Regions from separate parts of the Streptomyces sp. NPDC111520 genome, predicted to be linked through region 2. Evidence: riboswitches for the same ligand, from Rfam matches in the RefSeq annotation. Region 2 holds a riboswitch; each other region holds the start of a gene.
The links. Region 2 has a riboswitch for S-adenosylmethionine ahead of thrC (threonine synthase). Riboswitches for the same ligand answer to the same signal wherever they lie in the genome.
Positions count from the first base shown of each region.

Region 1: linked by a shared signal. The riboswitch ahead of ACZ7MY_RS00045 (aminotransferase class V-fold PLP-dependent enzyme) and the one ahead of thrC (threonine synthase) in region 2 are both predicted to bind S-adenosylmethionine.
Region 3: linked by a shared signal. The riboswitch ahead of ACZ7MY_RS40060 (glutathione S-transferase C-terminal domain-containing protein) and the one ahead of thrC (threonine synthase) in region 2 are both predicted to bind S-adenosylmethionine.

Region 1 covers NZ_JBVKBW010000001.1:6,067-12,719, reverse strand. Annotated here, with positions in the region: gene qcrA (cytochrome bc1 complex Rieske iron-sulfur subunit) at 1-195, shown strand, start outside; gene qcrB (cytochrome bc1 complex cytochrome b subunit) at 192-1,829, shown strand; gene trpD (anthranilate phosphoribosyltransferase) at 1,957-3,021, shown strand; SAM riboswitch class IV at 3,184-3,300, shown strand; gene ACZ7MY_RS00045 (aminotransferase class V-fold PLP-dependent enzyme) at 3,453-4,826, shown strand; gene ACZ7MY_RS00040 (Lrp/AsnC family transcriptional regulator) at 4,863-5,144, opposite strand; gene ACZ7MY_RS00035 (rhomboid family intramembrane serine protease) at 5,141-5,920, opposite strand; gene ACZ7MY_RS00030 (hypothetical protein) at 6,036-6,287, shown strand; gene ACZ7MY_RS00025 (NYN domain-containing protein) at 6,377-6,653, shown strand, end outside.
Region 2 covers NZ_JBVKBW010000002.1:341,992-348,644, forward strand. Annotated here, with positions in the region: gene ACZ7MY_RS05620 (cupin domain-containing protein) at 204-707, shown strand; gene ACZ7MY_RS05625 (alpha/beta fold hydrolase) at 806-1,669, shown strand; gene ACZ7MY_RS05630 (alpha,alpha-trehalose-phosphate synthase (UDP-forming)) at 1,694-3,154, opposite strand; gene ACZ7MY_RS05635 (glucosyl-3-phosphoglycerate synthase) at 3,249-4,220, opposite strand; SAM riboswitch class I at 4,378-4,505, shown strand; gene thrC (threonine synthase) at 4,524-5,810, shown strand; gene ACZ7MY_RS05645 (MoaD/ThiS family protein) at 5,855-6,133, shown strand; gene ACZ7MY_RS05650 (cold-shock protein) at 6,557-6,653, shown strand, end outside.
Region 3 covers NZ_JBVKBW010000031.1:49,544-56,196, reverse strand. Annotated here, with positions in the region: gene ACZ7MY_RS40075 (ABC transporter substrate-binding protein) at 1-820, opposite strand, end outside; gene ACZ7MY_RS40070 (amino acid ABC transporter ATP-binding protein) at 892-1,668, opposite strand; gene ACZ7MY_RS40065 (amino acid ABC transporter permease) at 1,665-2,669, opposite strand; SAM riboswitch class IV at 3,259-3,402, shown strand; gene ACZ7MY_RS40060 (glutathione S-transferase C-terminal domain-containing protein) at 3,603-4,388, shown strand; gene ACZ7MY_RS40055 (LysR substrate-binding domain-containing protein) at 5,002-5,268, opposite strand; gene ACZ7MY_RS40050 (S8 family peptidase) at 6,153-6,653, opposite strand, start outside.

The sequences.
Region 1 (6,653 bases), on a different contig from region 2:
GAGCAGCAGACGCACCACGTGCTCTGCCCCTGCCACCAGTCGACGTTCGACCTGTCCGACGGTGCCCGGGTGATCTTCGGCCCCGCCGGTCACGCCCTGCCGCAGCTGCACATCAGCGTGAACGGCGAGGGTTACCTCGAGGCTCTGGGCGACTTCGAAGAGCCCGTGGGCCCTGCGTTTTGGGAGCGTGGATGAGCACCAACACGAGCGCGAGCGCGAAGCCGCGCGGAAAGGCCCCGGCCGGCGAACGCGTCGCCGACTGGGCCGACGGCCGGCTGGGCATCTACAGCCTGGGCAAGGCCAACCTGCGGAAGATCTTCCCGGACCACTGGTCCTTCATGCTCGGCGAGATCGCCCTCTACAGCTTCATCATCGTCATCCTGACGGGTGTCTACCTGACGCTGTTCTTCCACCCGGCGATGAACGAGGTCGTCTACGACGGCTCGTACGCGCCGCTGCAGGGCATCTCGATGTCCGAGGCGTACGCGTCGACCCTGCACATCAGCTTCGACGTGCGCGGCGGTCTGCTCGTCCGGCAGATCCACCACTGGGCGGCCATCGTCTTCGTGGCCGCGATGCTCGTGCACATGATGCGCATCTTCTTCACCGGTGCGTTCCGCAAGCCGCGCGAGATCAACTGGGTCTTCGGCTTCCTGCTGCTGTTCCTCGGCATGTTCGACGGCTTCATGGGCTACTCGCTGCCGGACGACCTGCTGTCCGGCACCGGCATCCGCTTCATGGAGGGCGCGGTCCTGTCCGTGCCGATCGTCGGCACGTACCTCTCGTTCTTCCTCTTCGGCGGTGAGTTCCCCGGCGCCGACATCGTGCCGCGGTTCTACACCATCCACGTGCTGCTGATCCCCGGCATCATGGCGGGCCTGCTGGTGGCCCACCTGATCCTGATCGTCTACCACAAGCACACGCAGTGGGCCGGCCCCGGCAAGTCCGAGAAGAACGTCGTGGGCATGCCGTTCTTCCCGGTCTACACGGCCAAGGCGGGCGGCTTCTTCTTCATCGTCTTCGGTGTCATCGCGGCCATGTCCGCGCTGGTCTCCGTCAACCCGGTGTGGGCGTACGGCCCCTACCGGCCGGACCAGGTGTCGACCGACGCCCAGCCCGACTGGTACATGGGCTTCTCCGAGGGCCTGATCCGCATCATGCCGGGCTGGGAGATCAACTTCGCGGGCCACACGCTCGTCCTGGGCGTGTTCATCCCGCTGGTGATCTTCCCGCTGGTCCTGGGCTTCATGGGCGTCTACCCGTTCCTGGAGTCCTGGGTCACCGGTGACAAGCGCGAGCACCACCTGCTCGACCGCCCGCGCAACCGGCCGGTCCGCACGGGCATCGGCGCGGCCTGGATCAGCCTCTACCTGATCCTGCTCGTCGGTGGTGGCAACGACCTCTTCGCGACCCGCTTCCACCTGTCGATCAACGCGATCACCTGGGTGGTCCGGATCTCGTTCTTCGTGCTGCCGGTGCTGGTCTTCTTCGTCACCAAGCGGATCTGCCTGGGTCTGCAACGGCGCGACCGCGACAAGGTGCTGCACGGTCGTGAGACCGGCATCATCAAGCGGCTCCCGCACGGTGAGTTCATCGAGATCCACGAGCCGCTGGAGCAGGGCTCGCTGTTCAAGCTCACCGCGCACGAGCAGCCCAAGCCGCTCGACGTCGGCCCCGAGGTCGACGAGAACGGCGTGGAGAAGAAGGTCGGCCGCACCGCGAAGCTGCGCGCCAGGCTGTCCCGCGGCTACTACGGCGAGGGAACGCAGATCGACAAGCCCACCGTCGAGGAGTACGAGGAGATCACGAGCGGCCACGGTCACCACTGATCACTGAAGCTGTGCCACCGGGCAGGGTCCCGTCCATCCGATGGACGGGGCCCTTTCCCGTTCCCCCGCGCCGATAGGCTGGGGCCCGAAGACTTCCCGCCGCACGTCAGACCCCGTGGAGTGGACCATGAGCGTTGTGAACCCCGCCGGAGGCGCATCAGTGGCGGGCGGCTCCTGGCCCGACGTCCTGGGCGCACTGCTGAACGGCAGGGACCTCACGGCCGCGGAGGCGGCCTGGGCGATGGACCGGATCATGAGCGGCGAGGCCTCGGACGCCCAGGTCGCCGGCTTCATGGTGGCCCTGCGGGCCAAGGGCGAGACCGTCGAGGAGGTCACCGGCCTCGTCGAGTCGATGTACGCGCACGCGGAGCCGCTGGAGATCCCCGGCCCCGCCGTGGACATCGTCGGCACCGGCGGCGACCGGGCCAGGACGGTGAACATCTCCACGATGTCCGCCATCGTCATCGCGGGCACGGGCGCCAAGGTCGTCAAGCACGGCAACCGCGCGGCCAGCAGCGCCAGCGGGGCCTCCGACGTCCTGGAGAAGCTGGGCATCAACCTCGACCTGCCCGCCGCCCGGGTGGCGGCGGTCGCCGAGGAGACCGGGATCACCTTCTGCTTCGCGGCGAAGTTCCACCCCGCGATGAGGTTCGCCGCCCCGGCCCGCCGCGACCTCGGCGTCCCCACCTCGTTCAACATCCTCGGCCCGCTGACCAACCCGGCCCGGGTGGGGGCCTCTGCCGTAGGGTGCTTCGACACCCGGATGGCCGGCCTGATCGCGGGCGTCCTGGCCCGCCGCGGCTCCTCCGCGCTGGTGTTCCGGGGCGACGACGGGCTGGACGAGCTGACGGTCACGGCCACCTCCCAGGTGTGGGTGGTGCGCGACGGGAAGGTCGAGCAGGAGTCCTTCGACCCGCGCGACGTCGGCATCGAGCTGGTGCCGATCGAGGCGCTGCGGGGCGCGGACGCCGCCTACAACGCCGACGTCGCCCGGCGGTTGCTGGCCGGCGAGACCGGCCCGGTCCGCGACGCGGTGCTGCTCAACTCGGCTGCCGCGCTGGTCGCGTTGGAGGGCGCGGGCGGTGGGCTGACCGACGGGATCGCGGCCGGGATCGCCCGGGCGGCCGAGTCGATCGACTCGGGCGCGGCCGCCCGCACCCTGGAGCGCTGGGCCGCGGCCACGCACGCGTAGGGCGGGCGTACGGGAACGGCCGTGGAGGGCCGGGGCGGTTGCCCCGGCCCTCCGTGGCGTTCGCGGCGGGACGGACGGCCCGGGGCGGGGGCCCGGGGCCGGCCCGTCCGGGATGCGGACCGCGGCTTGCGGCGTCACACCCGTGTGGCATGATGCTGCGCAGGTCACGAGTGACAGCGAAACGGCCCCGGCCCGCTGTCCGGCAACCCTCCTTCCGTGGCGGGGTGCCCCGGGTGATGACCAGGCCGTAGGCAGCGAGGTCTGCGGCAAGCGCGGTCAGAGGAGTTCCTCCATGAGCAAGCGAATGCGCTAGGGCCTTCGGGGCCCCCTGTCGCGTACCCACCCTCCCCGGGCGTCCGCCCGCCGTGCCGAGGGCTTTCCCGTCATCACTGACGTTCCTTCACTCCCGCCTGCACCCAGGAGACTTCGCCATGTCGCCGCGCCCTGCCCTGCCCTCCACCGTCCACACCCCGCTGCCCGTGCTGGGGCGTGAGGTCCTCGTGCCGCTGGTGACCGGGGGCGAGGTCGGCTACGCCGCCCTCGACTACGCGGCCAGCGCGCCCGCGCTGCAGCGGGTCTGGGACGACGTGGCGGCCTACGCGCCCTACTACGGCAGCGTGCACCGGGGGGCCGGCTACCTCTCCCAGCTGTCGACGGACCTGTTCGAGCAGAGCCGGGCCACGGTCGCGGAGTTCCTCGGCTGTCGCCCCGGCGACCAGGTGGTCTTCACCCGCTCCACCACGGACTCGCTGAACCTGCTGGCCGCCGTCCTGCCCGCCGGCACCGGCGTCCTCGTCTTCGAGACCGAGCACCACGCCTCCCTGCTGCCGTGGCGGGACGCCGACGTGACCTACCTCGACGCCCCCCGCACGCCGGCCGAGGCGGTGGCGACGCTGGAGCGGGCCCTGGCCGCCCGGGTGGCGGACGGACCGGCGCTGGTCTGCGTGACCGGGGCGTCCAACGTGACCGGCGAGCTGTGGCCGGTGCGGGAACTGGCCGCGGCGGCCCACGCACATGGTGCCCGGATCGTGCTGGACGCGGCGCAGCTCGCCCCGCACCACCCGGTCGACATCGCGGAACTCGACGTGGACTGGGTGGCCTTCTCCGGACACAAGCTGTACGCGCCGTTCGGCTCCGGGGTGCTCGCGGGCCGCGCCGACTGGCTGTGCGCGGCCGAGCCCTACCTGGCCGGCGGCGGCGCCTCGCGTCGGGTGGCCCGCGGCGCGGACGGCGGGGTGGACGTCGACTGGCACACCACGGCCGCCCGGCACGAGGCGGGCTCGCCCAACGTCATCGGCGCCTACGCGATCGCCTCGGCCTGCCGCACGTTGACGGAGGCCGGCTTCGGCCGGCTGGTCGAGCGGGAGCAGGCGCTGGTGGCCCGGGTGCGGGCCGGACTGGCGGAGGTGCCCGAGGTGAAGGTGCTCTCGCTCTTCGGCGACGACGCCCCCCGGGTCGGCGTCATCTCCTTCGTCGTCGAGGGCTGGAACAGCTCCCACTTCGCGGCGGCGCTCTCCGCCGAGTACGGGATCGGCGTCCGCGACGGCCTCTTCTGCGCGCACCCGCTGGTGCGCACCCTGCTCGGGGGCAGCGAGCAGGAGCCGGGTGAGTGCGGGGCCCCCGAGGCCGCCCCGGACGGGGCCGGCCCCGCGCTCAACGCGATCCGGGTGTCCTTCGGCGCGGGCACCCCGGACGAGCACGTGGAGCGCTTCGTCGACGCGGTGCGGGAGCTCGTGGCGGAGGGCGCCAAGTGGCGCTACCGCACCGAGGACGGCCGCTGCGTGCCGGACCGCGGCCAGGCGTAGCGGCAGGTCCCGGGCGTCCCGGGCGTCCTAGGCGTCCTAGGCGTCCAGGCCGATGGCGAAGGCCGCCTCGAGGTCGTGCTGGGAGTAGGTGCGGAACGCCACGTGGGTGTCCGTGGCCTCGACGCCGGGGATCTTGCTGATCCGGCCCGGGATGACGTCCGCGAGCTCGTCGTGCCGGGCCACCCGCACCATGGCGACCAGGTCGTACGTCCCCGTGACGGAGTAGACCTCGCTGACGCTGTCGAGCGAAGCGATGGACTCCGCGATCTCGGGGATACGGTCGACGCTGGTCTTGATGAGCACGATCGCGGTGATCACGGCTGTAGGTCTCCTTGGGTCGCCCTGGCTGCGGGCTCCAGCTTAGGCGTTGTCCGATAGCACACCCACGCGCACAGGAAGCCGAAGACGAAGCCGGTGATGTGGGCGAGGTAGGCCGTGCCGGGACCCGTCTGCTGGATCTCGCCAGCCAGCCACTGCAGCACGAACCAGAAGATCAGCACCATCCAGGCGGGGAAGCGCAGCGGCAGGAAGAAGAGGAAGGGGAAGACGCTGGTCACCCGGGCCTTGGGGTAGAGGTAGAGGTACGCGCCGAGCACCCCGGAGATCGCCCCGGACGCGCCGACCAGGGTCTGGGTGGAGGAGGTGTGCCCGAGCGCGTAGCCGTACGTCGCGATGTAGCCCGAGGCGACGTAGAAGAGCAGGAAGCGGAAGCGGCCCATGCGGTACTCGACGTTGTCGCCGAAGACCCACAGGAAGAGCATGTTGCCGAGCAGGTGGACCCAACTGCCGTGCACGAACATCGCGGTGAGCACCGAGACGGACGGCGAGGCGGCGAAGGACCCCAGCGGCGGGCAGCCGCTCGGCATCGGGACCCGCGTCAGGGGGATGCGGCCCTGCCAGAGCTCGGTGGGGAAGACACCCCAGCGGGCGAAGTACGTCGCCTGGGCGCACACCTGATCGTGGCCCGTGCCGTACACGTAGGTGAGCCCGGAGGACGGGCTGATGACGAAGAGCACCGCGCACAGCCCGATCAGGGTGTACGTCACCACGGGTGTGCGGCGGACGGGGTTCTTGTCGTACACCGGGATGACCATGGACCGATCATGACGGAACGGGTGTAACGGTCGTGGGGCGCCTCGCCGCAGCGCGCGGGACCACCGAGGCCGTAGGGTGACCGGAACGCATCCCGCGCGACCGAGGAGACGACCGATGACGGTGCCCCTGCCGACCGCCACGACTCGCTGGCGTTGCACGCTGTGCGGCAACCTGACCCGGTTCGACGTCACCCGTTCCAGCAAGGTCGTCGAGTACGTCCACCTGGACCTGGCGGGCGAGCCCTCGGTCGAGGAGCGCGAGGTGGTCAGCGAGACCGTGGAGTCGGTGCGCTGCCGCTGGTGCAACGCCGTGGACCAGGTCGAACTGGTCGACCGGCCGGACGCGGCGGCGGCGGCGCAGGCCTGAGCGCGGCCGGGGACAATAGAAGAATGCGGCGCGGCCAGAGAGGTTGAAGGAGGCCGGGGAGGCGCCCACGGACTGGACGGGAGTGACGGGTGGACGGGACCGGCGGTAACCCGGGCCGCGGCGACGAAGCGGCCGCGCCCGAGGCTGCGGCTGCGGCTGCGCCGGAGGAGTCCGTCCACGGTGAGTCGCTGGACCGTCCGCTGCCCGAGGGCGTGCGGCACCGCGTGGTCGCCCTGGCGGCGGAGGCGTTCGGCGGGCTGACCCCGGCCGAGCTGCCCGCCGTACTGCGCCCGTACGCCCGCTTCACCCCCAGCCGTCGCGCCAAGTTCGCCGCGACCGCGCTGGCCACGGCCCTGGAGGGCGACC
Region 2 (6,653 bases):
ACTTGACGAGTCAAGTAGAATTCCGAGTGACCCGGGCCACTCCCCGGCCTGGCGGGATCGCCTTGACAGGCCGGAGGTGGACGCATCTACTTGACTCGACAAGTACTTCGGTGGCCCGGACGAACGGTGCGGTGGCACGGAATGCACCGCCGGTTCCGCGCGGACGGCCGCCGGTACCGCTTCGCCTGGAAAGGACGACTCCCGTGTCCGGAGCAGCCCCCGAGAAGTACGAGAGCACCGCGATCTACGTCCCCGACGGGGAGGGGCCCGTCAAGTGGGTCGCCGGTGATGAGTACACGATCAAGATCTCCGGTGAGCAGTCGAACGGGACGCTGGGCTTCGTCCTCGCCAGCGTTCCCCCCGGGGGCGGCCCGATCGCCCACATCCACACCACCGGTGACGAGACGTTCTACATCCTGGACGGCGACCTGGAGTTCCTGAACGGCGAAGAGGTCTTCGACATCAAGACCGGCGACTTCGTCTTCGTGCCGCGCGGTACGCGGCACCGCTTCACGAACAAGGGCACGCGCGCCGCGCGGATGCTTTTCCTGTTCACCCCCGGTGGCCAGGAGGAGTTCTTCCTCCGCTACGGCGACGAGCCGCTGCCCGGGCACGGCCCGGAACTGTGGCCGATCGAGCGCTACACCCCGGAGATGCTGGCGTTCGTCGAGAAGCTCGGCAATGTGATCGCACCCGAGGAGGCGTAGGCCTGGCGGGCCCGGCGGCGGCCGTCCACGCCGTGGGCGCGGCCAGAAGAGGGGCCGCGCCCCACCACCACCAACCCGAGAACGACAAGGACTTCACCATGCCCAGGACCCCGGAGGGTTTCGAGCACGCGTACGCCGACGTCAACGGCACCCGACTGCACTACGTGATCGGCGGCGAGGGGGAGCCGCTCGTCCTGATGGGCGGATACCCCCGCACCTGGTACTACTACCACCGGGTCATGCCCGGGCTCGCCGAGCACTTCCGTGTCATCGCGGTCGACATCCGCGGCATGGGCGACTCGGGCAGGCCCGAGTCCGGCTACGACAAGAAGAACATGGCCAGGGACGTCTACGAGCTGATCCGCTCCCTCGGCTACGAGCAGGCGTACATCGAGGGTGAGGACATCGGCGGCATGGTCGCCTGGAGCCTCGCGCTCAACCACCCCGAGGTCGTCAAGAAGCTGATCATCGCGGACGGCGTCCACCCCAACGAGGGCTACTACAAGTTCTCGATGGTCCAGCCGCCCGAGGCGCGGGCGATGATCTTCCCGTGGTGGTGGGTCATGGGCCAGATCCCGGACCTCCCCCAGAAGCTCTTCGCCGGCCAGGCCCGCGCGATCATCGACTGGAACATCGAGAAGATCGGCGGCGACCACCCGGAGGTCTTCGACGAGGACGTCCGCTCCACCGCCGCCGCGGGGTACGACACCCCCGAGGCGATCGCCGCCACCAACAAGTGGTTCGACACGCTCCACCAGGACATCGGCGACTTCCACGCCAACCCGAAGCTGACCCTGCCGATGGTGTACTTCAGCGGCAAGCTGCTGCCGGTCTCGAAGGCCCTGGTCGAGCCCTTCGTGGACGAGGTCACGTTCGTCGAGTTCCCCGGTGCCGGCCACTTCCTCGCGGAGGAGTGCCCGGAGCAGTTCGTGGCGGAGGTCGTGAAGGCCTTCGGCGCCTGAGACCGCCCGCGAGGGCCGTCCCGGCTAACCCAGTGCCCGCAACTGGTCCAGGAACCACTGCTGCGGGGGGAGCGCCGTCGAGGCCGCCACCAGCCGCTTGGTGGCCTCGGCCCGCTCGCCGTGCGACACGGACAGCGCCTGGTGGAGCGCGTTCGCAGTGGCCCGGATGTCGTACGGGTTGACCACGAACGCGTCGTCCGCCAGCTCCTCGTAGGCCCCCGCCTCGCGGGAGAGCACCAGCGCCACGCCGTCGTCCGAGACGACCGGGATCTCCTTGGCCACCAGGTTCATGCCGTCGCGGATCGGGTTGACCAGCGCGACGTCCGCCAGGCGGTAGGCGGCCAGGGAGCGCGCGAAGTCGTCCTTGACGTGCAGGACCACCGGCTGCCAGCCCGGCGTGGCGAACTCCTCGTTGATCTCCTCGGCCAGGTCGGAGACCTCGTCGGTGTACTCCCGGTAGACGGCCAGGTCATGACGGGAGGGGTAGGCGAAGGCGATGTGCACCACGCGCCCGTGCCACTCGGGACGGTCGCGCAGCAGCTGCGCGTACGCGAGCAGGCCGCGCACGATGTTCTTCGACAGCTCGGTGCGGTCCACGCGCACGACGACCTTGCGGTCCGGGCCGCCCACCGTCTCCCGCAGCGCCGCCAGGCGCTCGTCCACGTCCGGCCGGTGCGCCCGCTCCCGCAGGAAGTCGGCGTCCGCGCCGAGGCCGTGCACCCCGATGCGGGTCGTGCGGCCCCGGTGGGTGATCGTCAGGCTGCCCGCGTCGCGGATGACGGAGGCGCCCAGCACGTCGGCGCAGCACGCGGCGAAGGCGTCCGCCCAGCGCCGGGTCAGGAAGGCGGCCCGGTCGGCGCCGAGGATGCCGCTGAGCACCTCCGCGGCGACGTCGTCGGGCAGCAGGCGGAAGTAGTCCGGCGGGGCCCACGGGGTGTGCGAGAAGTGGCCGATCCGCAGGTCGGGGCGGCGTGAGCGGAGCAGCTGCGGCACCAGCACCAGGTGGTAGTCCTGCACCAGCACGGCCGCGCCCTGGCCCGCCTCCTCGGCGAGCGCGTCGGCGAAGGCGGAGTTGTACGCCACGTACGCCGCCCACTGCTCGCGGAAGTCCTCGTCGAAGACGGGCTCCAGCGGGGTCTGGAACAGCATGTGGTGGACGAACCACAGGACCGAGTTGGCGATGCCGTTGTACGCCGAGGCGAAGGTGTCCGCCGGGATGTCCAGCATCCGTACGTGCTGGCCGCCGGTGTCGGTGGTGGGCAGCCGGCCCGTGCCCCCGGAGCTGCGCAGCACGGCGGCCCGGTCCCCCTCGCCCAGGGCCGCGCAGACCCAGACGGCGTCCGCGTCCGGCCCGATCGCGCTCAGGCCCGAGACGAGTCCGCCGCCGCCGCGGCGGGGGTCGAGCGTGCCGTCCTCGCGGAGGCTGTACGACACGGGGCCGCGGTTGGACGCGACCAGAACGCGCGCGGCATGCGAAGCGACCATGCGGCCAGCCTAGCCACGCATCCCTGACCGCAAACGTACGAGCTAGCCCAGCCGGGGGTTTCCGGCCTCCCGCCGGGGCCCCCGGGCCGGGGACCTACGCCACGGCGCGGCGGTGGGCGTACTCGGGGACCGTGCGCATCGGGGGGCGTTCCTCCGTCGCGACCTCGTGGACGCGCGGCTCGAAACCGCCGCCCGGCGCCCGGTCGAACTGGGTGAGGACGGGCCGCACGAGATGGCCGCGCGCCAGCCGGATCTGCGCGGTCCGGTAGATCGCCGCCGCCATGCGGCCCAGCGCCTGGCCGTCCTGGTGGCGGTGGTGCCGGACGCCCACGTCGACCTGGGCGAGCGCGTCGAGCCCGACCGTGTTGAGCGCGTCCACCAGCAGCCCCAGCTCCACCCCGTACCCCACGGGGAACGGCAGCCGCTCCAGCAGCGAGCGCCGCGCCGCGTACTCGCCGCCGAGGGGCTGGACGAACCCCGCCAGCTGCGGCCAGTGCAGGTTGAGCAGCGGCCGCGCGACCAGCTCCGTCACCCGGCCCCCGCCGGCCGGCAGGACCGTGCCCCCGGTCTCCAGCGGCCGGTCGTACATCGCCTTGACCAGCTGCAGGTCCGGGTCCGTGAGCAGCGGCCCGACGATCCCCGACACGAAGCGTGCGTCGAACTCCCGCAGGTCGGAGTCGACGAAGCAGACGATCTCCCCGCGCGTCACGAGCAGCGAGCGCCACAGCACCTCGCCCTTGCCGGGCAGCGCGGGCAGCCGGGGGAGCACCTCGTCCCGGTGGACGACGACCGCGCCCGCGGCGGCCGCGACCTCGGCCGTGCGGTCGGTGGAACCGGAGTCCAGCACGACGAGTTCGTCGACCAGCGGGACCGCCTCGCTCATCAGCTCGCGGCGGATCGTCCCGACGATCGCCCCGACCGTGGCCTCCTCGTCGAGGGCGGGCAGCACGACGCTGACCGTGCCGCGCGCACCGGCCGCGCGCTTGGCGGCGAGCAGTTGCGGCAGTGGCCTGTGGTCCGCCGTCCAGGACCGCCGCCGCAGCCAGCGGGCCACCTCGTCGAGCACTGGATCGCTCCGTTTCTGCCCGTCTCGAAGGACGGACGGCCTATGACCAGGTTCGAGGTCGTCGGTTACAGTCTTGAACACGAGGCATGACCATCGTATGTCCACGGTGATCGCGCCCCGTCCGACAAATGCCCGGGCCCTGCGCCCGGCGCCATACCGCTCATCCAGAGGGGCAGAGGGAACGGCCCGTTGAAGCCCCGGCAACCCTCCCGCCGACCGCGAGGTCCAGGTGGGGAAGGTGCCAATTCCGTCTCGCGGCGAAATGCGCCGCGAGGAAGATGAGGAGAAAGGGCCTCGCCTGACATGGCTGCGCAGACCGTTGCACCCGCGTCCACCGACTCCGCCTTCGGCCCCGCGTCCGCGCTCTCCTGCCGCGAGTGCGGCGAGCGCTTCCCGCTGGCCCCCCTCTTCGCCTGCGAGGTCTGTTTCGGGCCGCTCGAAGTGGCGTACGACCTCCCGAGCGGCGACCCCGAGACCCTCCGCAAGCGGATCGAGTCCGGGCCGAACAACATCTGGCGCTACGCGCCGCTGCTGCCCGTCCCCGCGGACGTGGCCGCCAAGCCCAACCTCAACCCGGGCTTCACCAAGCTGGTCAAGGCCGACAACCTCGCCCGCGAACTGGGCGTCACCGGCGGCCTGTACGTCAAGGACGACTCCGGCAACCCGACGCACTCCTTCAAGGACCGGGTCGTCGCCATCGCCCTGGAGGCCGCCCGCACCTTCGGCCTCACCACGCTGTCCTGCTCCTCCACCGGCAACCTGGCCGGCGCCGTGGGCGCCGCGGCCGCCCGGGCCGGCTTCCGCTCCTGCGTGTTCATCCCGCACGACCTGGAGGAGGGCAAGGTCGTCATGGCCGCGGTCTACGGCGGCGAGCTGGTCGGCATCGAGGGCACGTACGACGACGTCAACCGCTTCTGCAGCGAGCTGATCGGCGACCCGATCGGCGAGGGCTGGGGCTTCGTCAACGTCAACCTGCGCCCCTACTACGGCGAGGGCTCCAAGACGCTCGCGTACGAGATCTGCGAGCAGCTGGGCTGGCGCCTGCCGGACAACATCGTCATCCCGATCGCCTCGGGCTCCCAGCTGACGAAGATCGACAAGGGGCTCCAGGAGCTGATCAAGCTCGGCCTGGTCGAGGACAAGCCGTACCGCATCTACGGCGCCCAGGCGGAGGGGTGCTCCCCGGTGTCCACCGCCTACAAGGCCGGGCAGGACGTCGTGCGCCCGCAGAAGCCGAACACCATCGCCAAGTCGCTCGCCATCGGCAACCCGGCGGACGGCCCCTATGTGCTGGACATCGCCCGGCGCACCGGCGGCGCGGTGGAGGACGTCACCGACGAGCAGATCGTCGACGCCATCAAGCTGCTCGCCCGGACCGAGGGCATCTTCGCCGAGACGGCCGGCGGCGTGACCGTCGGCGTGCTGCGCAAGCTCATCGAGACCGGGCAGCTCGACCCGGCCGGGGAGACCGTCGTCCTCAACACCGGCGACGGCCTCAAGACGCTGGACGCCGTCGCCCCGACCTCCCGTCCCACGGCCACCATCCGCCCGAGCCTCGACGCGTTCCGCGCCGCCGGCCTGGCCGGCTGACCCCACCGCACCGGCTGACCCAGACTGAAGGTGAACCCCGCATCATGAGCGCTACCGTCCGCATCCCCACCATCCTCCGCACCTACACCGGCGGCCTGGCCGAGGTCCCGGCCGAGGGCGGCACCCTGGCCCAGGTCATCGACTCGCTGGAGCGGAACCACCCCGGCATCTCCGCGCGGGTCCTGGACGACACGGGCAAGCTGCGCCGTTTCGTGAACGTCTACGTGAACGACGACGACGTCCGTTTCTCCGAGGGGCTGCAGACCTCGGTGGGCGAGGGCGCGTCCGTCTCGATCATCCCGGCGGTGGCCGGAGGCTGCTGAGCCGCACGGCCCGCGGGCGACAGGGGTGCCGGGTACCTCCCGGCACCCCTGTGTGCGTGAGGGGTAGTTGAAGGCCTGTACAGTTGCCCTGAGCAGGTCGCAACTCCCTGCAACGCTCTGCGCAACCCCCCTTCCCGGGGCGGTCTTGTCGACGATTTATCGCCAAATTCACGTGGCGTTTGTCGTGTTGGCCCCCTATGTCCGGTCCGAGTTGCCCCGGATTATTCGCCGAACAGGCTCTTCTTCCGATTCCGTGTGCCCGGAATTCTCGTCCGATTGACCTGTTGCAGACAGCGTCCGGGCAGATACATTCAGCCGCGGTCGACGCGTTCCGGCGCACGCCCCCTTGGCTGTAGGGGGTGAGGTCTGACCCGGGTCCGCGAGGTGCGGGTCTGCGAAGGGCCAGCAATAGGGGAGTTAGGAATGGCTCAGGGCACCGTCAAGTGGTTCAACGCGGAGAAGGGCTACGGCTTCATCGCGGTCGACGGTGGTGCGGACGTCTTCGTGCACTACAGCGCGA
Region 3 (6,653 bases), on a different contig from region 2:
TGCCGGCGTTGCGGGTGGGGTGGGGGGATGTGGCGACCTGGGTGATGTGGTAGGCGATGCCGGGATTGGGGCCGAAGTAGGCGTCGATCTTCCCGCCGCTGAGCGCCAGATAGGTGCTGTTGTTGTCGGGGAAGTACTTGACGGTCAGTTCCTCGCCCTCCGTCTGGAGCTTCTTCCGCCACTCCAGGAGGATCTTCTCCTGGTTGGTGCCGGAGCCGACCGCGACGGTCTTCCCGGCGAGGTTGCGGTAGTCGTCGGCGAAGTTCCAGGCGCTGTCCTTCAGGACCTCGAAGGCGAGGTTGTCCTGCCGGTAGGAGGCGAACTCGTACTTCCGCTTGCGTTCCTCGGTGTCGGTGACGTTGGAGAAGGCCACGTCGACCTTGCCGCTGTCGATGCCGACGAAGAGGTTCTCCCAGGTCGAGTTCTTGAGCACGGGCTTGAGCCCGAGCACCGCCGCGACCAGTCGGCCGAGGTCGGGTTCGGCACCGGTGAGGGTTTTCTGGTCGCTGCCGACGTACGCCAGCGGTGCGAAGCCGGCGGGCAACGCACCGACTCCGATGAGCAGTTCGCCCTTGTCGGCGACGGCCTTGGGCAGGCCGGCGGTGATGGACTTCACCTCCGTCACCTTCAGCGTGGTCTCCTTGGCCGCGCCATTGGACAGGCTGCCGAGGGTGACCGTTCCGGTGGGTGATCCCGCGCCGATGGTGGCGGACGCCTCGCTGTCACCCCCGCAGGCGGCGAGTCCGCCGGCGAGGAGGGTGAGGGCGGCGGTAGCCGTCAGAGTACGGATGAGTCTGCCGTGAGGGCGATGAGTGGGCATGGCCGTCCTTGTCCGTCGATTGCTCTTCGTTGTTGGTCCGGCTGGGGTTCGCTGGCATCACGGGCCGCGGTTCACAGCACTTTGCTGAGGAACTCCCTGGTCCGCTGGTGTTCGGGATGGTTCAGCACCTGGTCGGGCGGGCCCTGTTCGACGATCCGGCCGCCGTCGAGGAAGACCACGCGGTCCGCGACCTCCCGTGCGAAGCCGATCTCGTGGGTGACGATGACGAGGGTTGTGCCGCTGGTGGCCAGGTCCTTGATGACGGACAGCACCTCGCCGACGAGCTCCGGGTCGAGGGCGGAGGTGGGTTCGTCGAAGAGGATGACGCCGGGGCGCAGGGCGAGTGCCCGGGCGATGGCCACGCGCTGCTGCTGGCCGCCGGACAACTGCCGCGGGTAGGCCGCGGTCCTGTCGGCCAGTCCCACCCGGCCGAGCAGGGTGCGGGCCAGCTCCCGCGCCTCCGGCTTGCGCAGCCTGCCGGTCGCCACCGGGGCGGCGGCCACGTTGTCCAGGACGTTGAGGTGCGGGAAGAGGTTGAAGTTCTGGAAGACGAAGCCGATCCGGCTGCGCTGGGTGAGGATCACGCGCTCGCTCAGTTCCTTGAGCCGGTCGCCGTGCCGGCGCACGCCGATGAGCTCGCCGTCCACACTGACGTGACCGGCCTCCGGTTTCTCCAGGTGGTTGATGACACGCAGCAGCGTGGACTTGCCGGATCCGGACGGGCCGATGACGGCGGTGACCTCCCCGGGCCGGACCGTCAGGCTGACCCCCTCCAGTACCCGAAGGGCCCCGTACCACTTGTGCACGTCGTGGACCTCGACGGCGGCAGGTCGTACGTCGGTGGTCATGTCGCGGTCTCCGCCCGGACGCGGGCCCGCAGGTCGCCCAGCGCGGTCCGCAGTTTCTGCAGGGGGGTCGGCGGGAGCGTGCGCAGCGCGCCGCGCGAGTAGTGCCGCTCGACGTAGAACTGGACGACGGAGACGACACTGGTGAGGATCACGTACCAGACGGTGGCGACCAGCAGCAGGGGCACGATGTCGCCGGGATAGGTGCTGCCCATGCTCTGTACCGAGCCGAACAGGTCGAGCAGCGAGACGTAGAAGACCAGCGAGGTCCCCTTGATCAGCCCGATGAGCTGGTTGACGTAGTTGGGGACGACGGACCGCAGCGCCTGCGGAAGCACGATCCTGGCGAACTGGTAGCGCTTCGGCAGACCGAGCGCGGCGGCCGCCTCGTGCTGCCCTTGGTCCACGGAGAGGATCCCGGCCCGCACGACCTCCGAAGCGTAGGCCGCCTCGTTGAGGCTCAGACCGACGACGGCGACCGCCAGATCGGTGGCGAGCCTGGACTCGTCGAAGGTGAGGAAGGCCGGCCCGAAGGGCACACCCAGGCTCAGCGTCCGGTACAGCGCGCTGAAGTTGTACAGGAACAGCAGCACGACGATGAGCGGCACCGAGCGGAAGAGCCAGGTGTACGTCCAGCTGACGGCGCGCAGCACGGGGCTGCCGGAGAGCCTGGCGAGCGCGAGCGCGATCCCGCCGAGCAGACCGAGCGCCGCGCTGTACGCGGTCACCTCCAGCGTGACGAGCAGTCCGTCGAGGATCACCGGCCGGACGAACCAGTACGCGAAGCGGTCCCACTGGTAGAAGGGATTGGTCGCCAGGCCGTGGACGATCTGGGCGACGAGCACCAGCACGATCGCCGCCGCGAGCAGCCGCCCGCGGCGCCGCAGGGGCAGCACCCGCTGTGCGGCGGGCGGTGGAGGTGCGGAAGGTGTCCCGCCGAAGGGTGGCGCGGGTGGGGTCGGCGCCGAGCGGGGGGACACGGCGGTGCCGGGTGGTTCGGTCATGGATGACTCCAGCGGTTCGGTACGCCCGCCCGGGCCGCGCACGCGGCAGCGACCCCGCCGGGCAGGGAATCGGCGGGCGTGGCGACGACGGGAGGCGGGGCAAAGCGGGCGGGCCCGGGTGGGTGGGGACAACGCCGCGTCAGCGGCGGTGTGCCGGGGTCAGGAAGCCGTCAGCCTTGACAGAGGGCGCGACAGGGCGCGGTACACGCGCAACAGAGGGCGCTGTGGAAGTGGTGCGGGCCGACGGGCAGCCGCGGGGGCGACGTGACGCGGCCGTGGGGCCGCTGTGCGGCCGTCCCCGGGGCTGCGTGCATTGTCGTCACCGTCACCGTTCCGCCCCGCGGGGCCTCGCGTTCACCGTCGTCGTCGGGCCGTACGGTCCGGTCGTCGTCCGGGGCACCGCACCGCGACACGGAGGTCGCCGTCCGGCGGGTCCGGACTCGCGCCGGAGTTCCTGCCCGATCTGCGGCGTAAGTTAGGCACGGCCCGCAGGGAATGTCAACGACCCTGTCTCACATCGTGAGCGGTGCGATGAGACGCGCACCGCTGCCTTGACGCGCGGGGTTTGACGACTCGACACTGATGGGCAGGTCACGATCGTCAGCGCCCCCCACACCGCCCCGCGGCACGGTGGGTCATCGGCCCCGGCCCGCTGACGGGCAACCCTCACATCGCGGTGGGGTGCCCCGGGTGACGACCTGGCCCCGCCGGCGCGGCGGGGCAAGCGCGGTCCCGCGTCCCGCGGGCCCCGAGCCGGGGAGGCGGACATGCCCAGGGCACGAGTCCTGTTCCTCACCCGCCGTCTGCACATCGACCTCCTGCGCGTCTGCAGCGCGTTCGGCGCGGCCGGCTGACCTCCACCCAGGACCTTCAGCCGTTCCGCCGCCGGTGCCTCCACGGGGTGACCGGTGGCCGCCACGCCTTGGAGAGGGCATGACCGACACGATCCCGCTCGAACCCGGCCTCCACGTGCTCTGTTCCGCGCTGCCGCCCACGTCACGTCCCGAGCGCTTCCGCAGCCGCATCGGTGTCGACCTCGCCGGCGGCTTCTACCCGGCGCCCCGTCGCTACGAGTTGTTCCTTTCCCCAGGATGTCCGCTCTCGCAGCGGGTCGCCATCACCCTCGACCTGCTGGGGCTGCGGGACTCCGTCGTCACGACGCCCGTCCCTGCGGGTGCCGCGGGCGGCACGGCGCTCGCGGCGCTGCGCGGGGCCTACGAGGCCACGTGGCACCGCTACGACGGCCCGCTCACGGTGCCCGCGCTGTGCGACCGGTGGACCGGACGGGTCGTCAGCAACCACACTCCGGACATCCTCGGAGACCTCGCGGGCCGCCTCGGCGCCGAAGGGTGCCGTCCCGTGCCGCAGCTGTATCCCCCGGCGCTCCTGGCCGACATCGAGACCATCCGGCGCACGGTGGACGCCGGCGTCACGCGGGCCGCCCGTCAGGCCGCGGACGGGGCGCCGTCCGAGCGCGACGCGGCGCTGCGGACCCTCCATGCCACCCTCGACCTGCTGGACCGCAGACTGGCCCGCGGGGCCCACGTCCTCGGCGCGCACCTGACTGCGGCCGACGTCGACGTGTGGGTGGCCCTCACCCACCTCGACAGCGGCCTGCTCTCCCGCCACACCCACCTCTCGGCGTACGCCGCCCGTCTGGACGCGCACCCGGTGTTCCGCGAGCAGCGGGCAGGTGGGGCCCTCACGCCCGTGTCGTAACGCACGGAGCCGTCCCCGCCGCGTAGGGCGAGCACGGGGGTCGGGTCGGCCGGTCGCTCAGGCGTCCCGGGCCGGAAGGGCGGGGCGCGCCCGGATACATGGGATGGAGGGATCGGCGGCAGGCTGGTCGAGGAGTTCGGCTGAGGACCTGACCACGGTGCGGGGGTGCGCCGGCCGCGTGGGTGGTCGATGTGCTCGACGTGGTAGCCGTCGTCTTCGAGGGCGGACACGATGCGCTGGCCGGCCGTCGCTGCGGAGGGCAGGGTGTCCGGCTGCCTGCTGTCGCTCAATTCGCAGCGGCCCGTGCGCTGCAACCGCACTCCTGGCCCAGGACCAGGGCGCCGGCGAGCAGCAACTGCGTGTGGTCGGCGCCGAGGGCCTGCGGGACTTCTGCTTCCGCGACCGCCGCGCCACCCGCCTGCAGGTGGAGTTCACCGATATCGACTACATAGAGTTCGAGTCATAGAGACGCGCGGCTTCTACCACTCGACTGCTCGTGCCGACGCGAAGGTGGCGGAGTGGAGTGTGCTGATGCTCGTAAGGTCACGCCCGCCCCGACGATCAGACGCCTTTCGATCCCGAGCGATCGCGCGCTTGCGTAAGCGCACCGGTCTCATTGGCGCTCCGGGGCGTGTCCGATCTCGTCGCGCATGGCTTGCAGAATGGCTCTCGCGGCAGCTGACGCGTCGGCGGCCGTGACCATCACGGTCTCTCTGTTGAGTACGAGGGCGGGGTCCTCCACTCGCAGCCACTTCACGCCGTTTGGGACGGTGTCTGCCGCCAGTGCGGGCAGGACCGAGACGCCCAGCCCAGCGGCGACGAGCCCCAGGCGTGTCTGCCAGCCGCGGGCCTCGTAGGCCACCCGCGGCAGCGATGTCACGCGGGACGACGGCACGTGAGTGGGCCTGTCTCTGGACGTACAGGACCGTCTCCAGCCGGGAGTGTGCGTGTTCAGTGCCGGGCGGCTGCTGCTGGTCTCCCAGTTGTCGCGGCCCGTGCTGCTCGCCGTTGTCGAAGAACACCTCCAGGGCGTGGACTTCTGGCGCACCGACGAGTACCACTCCTTCTCCCGCCGTTGCGCGCCGACGCGGGGCGCGCTCTGGCGGGCAGCCCGGACCGGTGGGCCCACCGCTTCGCCCAGTACCTCATCGAATCGTCGGACAGCCCGTTGCACGAGGGCCGGTGGCTGCTCAAGTGCGAAAGTACGCTTCGGCGCTGGCGCCACGCCGACGCTTCGCATGCCGAGTACTGGAGCTCCGTGCTCGTCGACGGCCATCCGAATGGATACAACGGCAGTGGCAGCCACCTGCGTAGCCCGACGTAGGGGTCAGGACCCATCAGCGGGCTCGACGTGCAGTTGGCCTGCCACGTTACGGGAGAGGTGGTCGGTTGGCCACGGAGTGGAGGGTGGCGGGCCAGTCCGAGATGATGGCGGGCACCCGGTCGTCGGTCCCGCCGTGTGGCGCCGGCGGAATGTCGTTGCGGTAGCGCAGACCGAGCATCCGGTTGCCGGGCCAGGGAAGCGCAACGTCGTGCTCGCGGCGGCGCAGGTGATCGGGCAGGGTACCCGTACTAGTCGACGAGCCGCCGAGGATGCCGGTGCGCAGCAGTTCGTGTGTGCCGACATCTGATGGCTGCTTTCGATCATCCGGTGGTGGCTGGTTGCGGGCCAGCTGGGGCCGGAGGTCGTTGGAGTGGCACCGGTAGGCCGGAACCGCGGCAGGCGTGAGCCCTGGGCCGCGGTTCCGGTCCTGCGGGGGCGGGTTACTTCGTCAGGTAGGCGTCGATGATCGTCTCGTCGACGGTGTTGGCCTGCTTGTCCACGGCCTGTGCCTTGAACGACACGCTGCCGCCGGCCTTGGGGTTGGTGACCTGGACCCGGCCGTCACACACACTCAGCTTGTGCCAGTTGGCTCCCTTGTCGTAGGAGCCCCACACGCTGAGGGACTTGAGGTTTCTGCCCGCAGCGGTGCCGTGGACCGTGACGGGGACCCACACCTTCGCCCGGGCCTTGCCCGTGTTGTCGAGGGACAGGGCGGGGGTGAAGCGCACGACGGAGGTCGGGAGCTTGGTGATCCCCGGGGCGTACTCGGAGGAGAACGTCCAGCTCGCCGTCATGCTCGTGGAGACGTCGGCGACCTTGCCGCGCTTGACCGAGACGGTCAGTCGGTAGTCGGCACGCTCGTCCTCCGCGAGGTAGTAAACGTCCAGCGGGTTGGAGCTGGATTTGACGAGCTCACCGTTGCGGTAGAGGTCCGTTCGCGC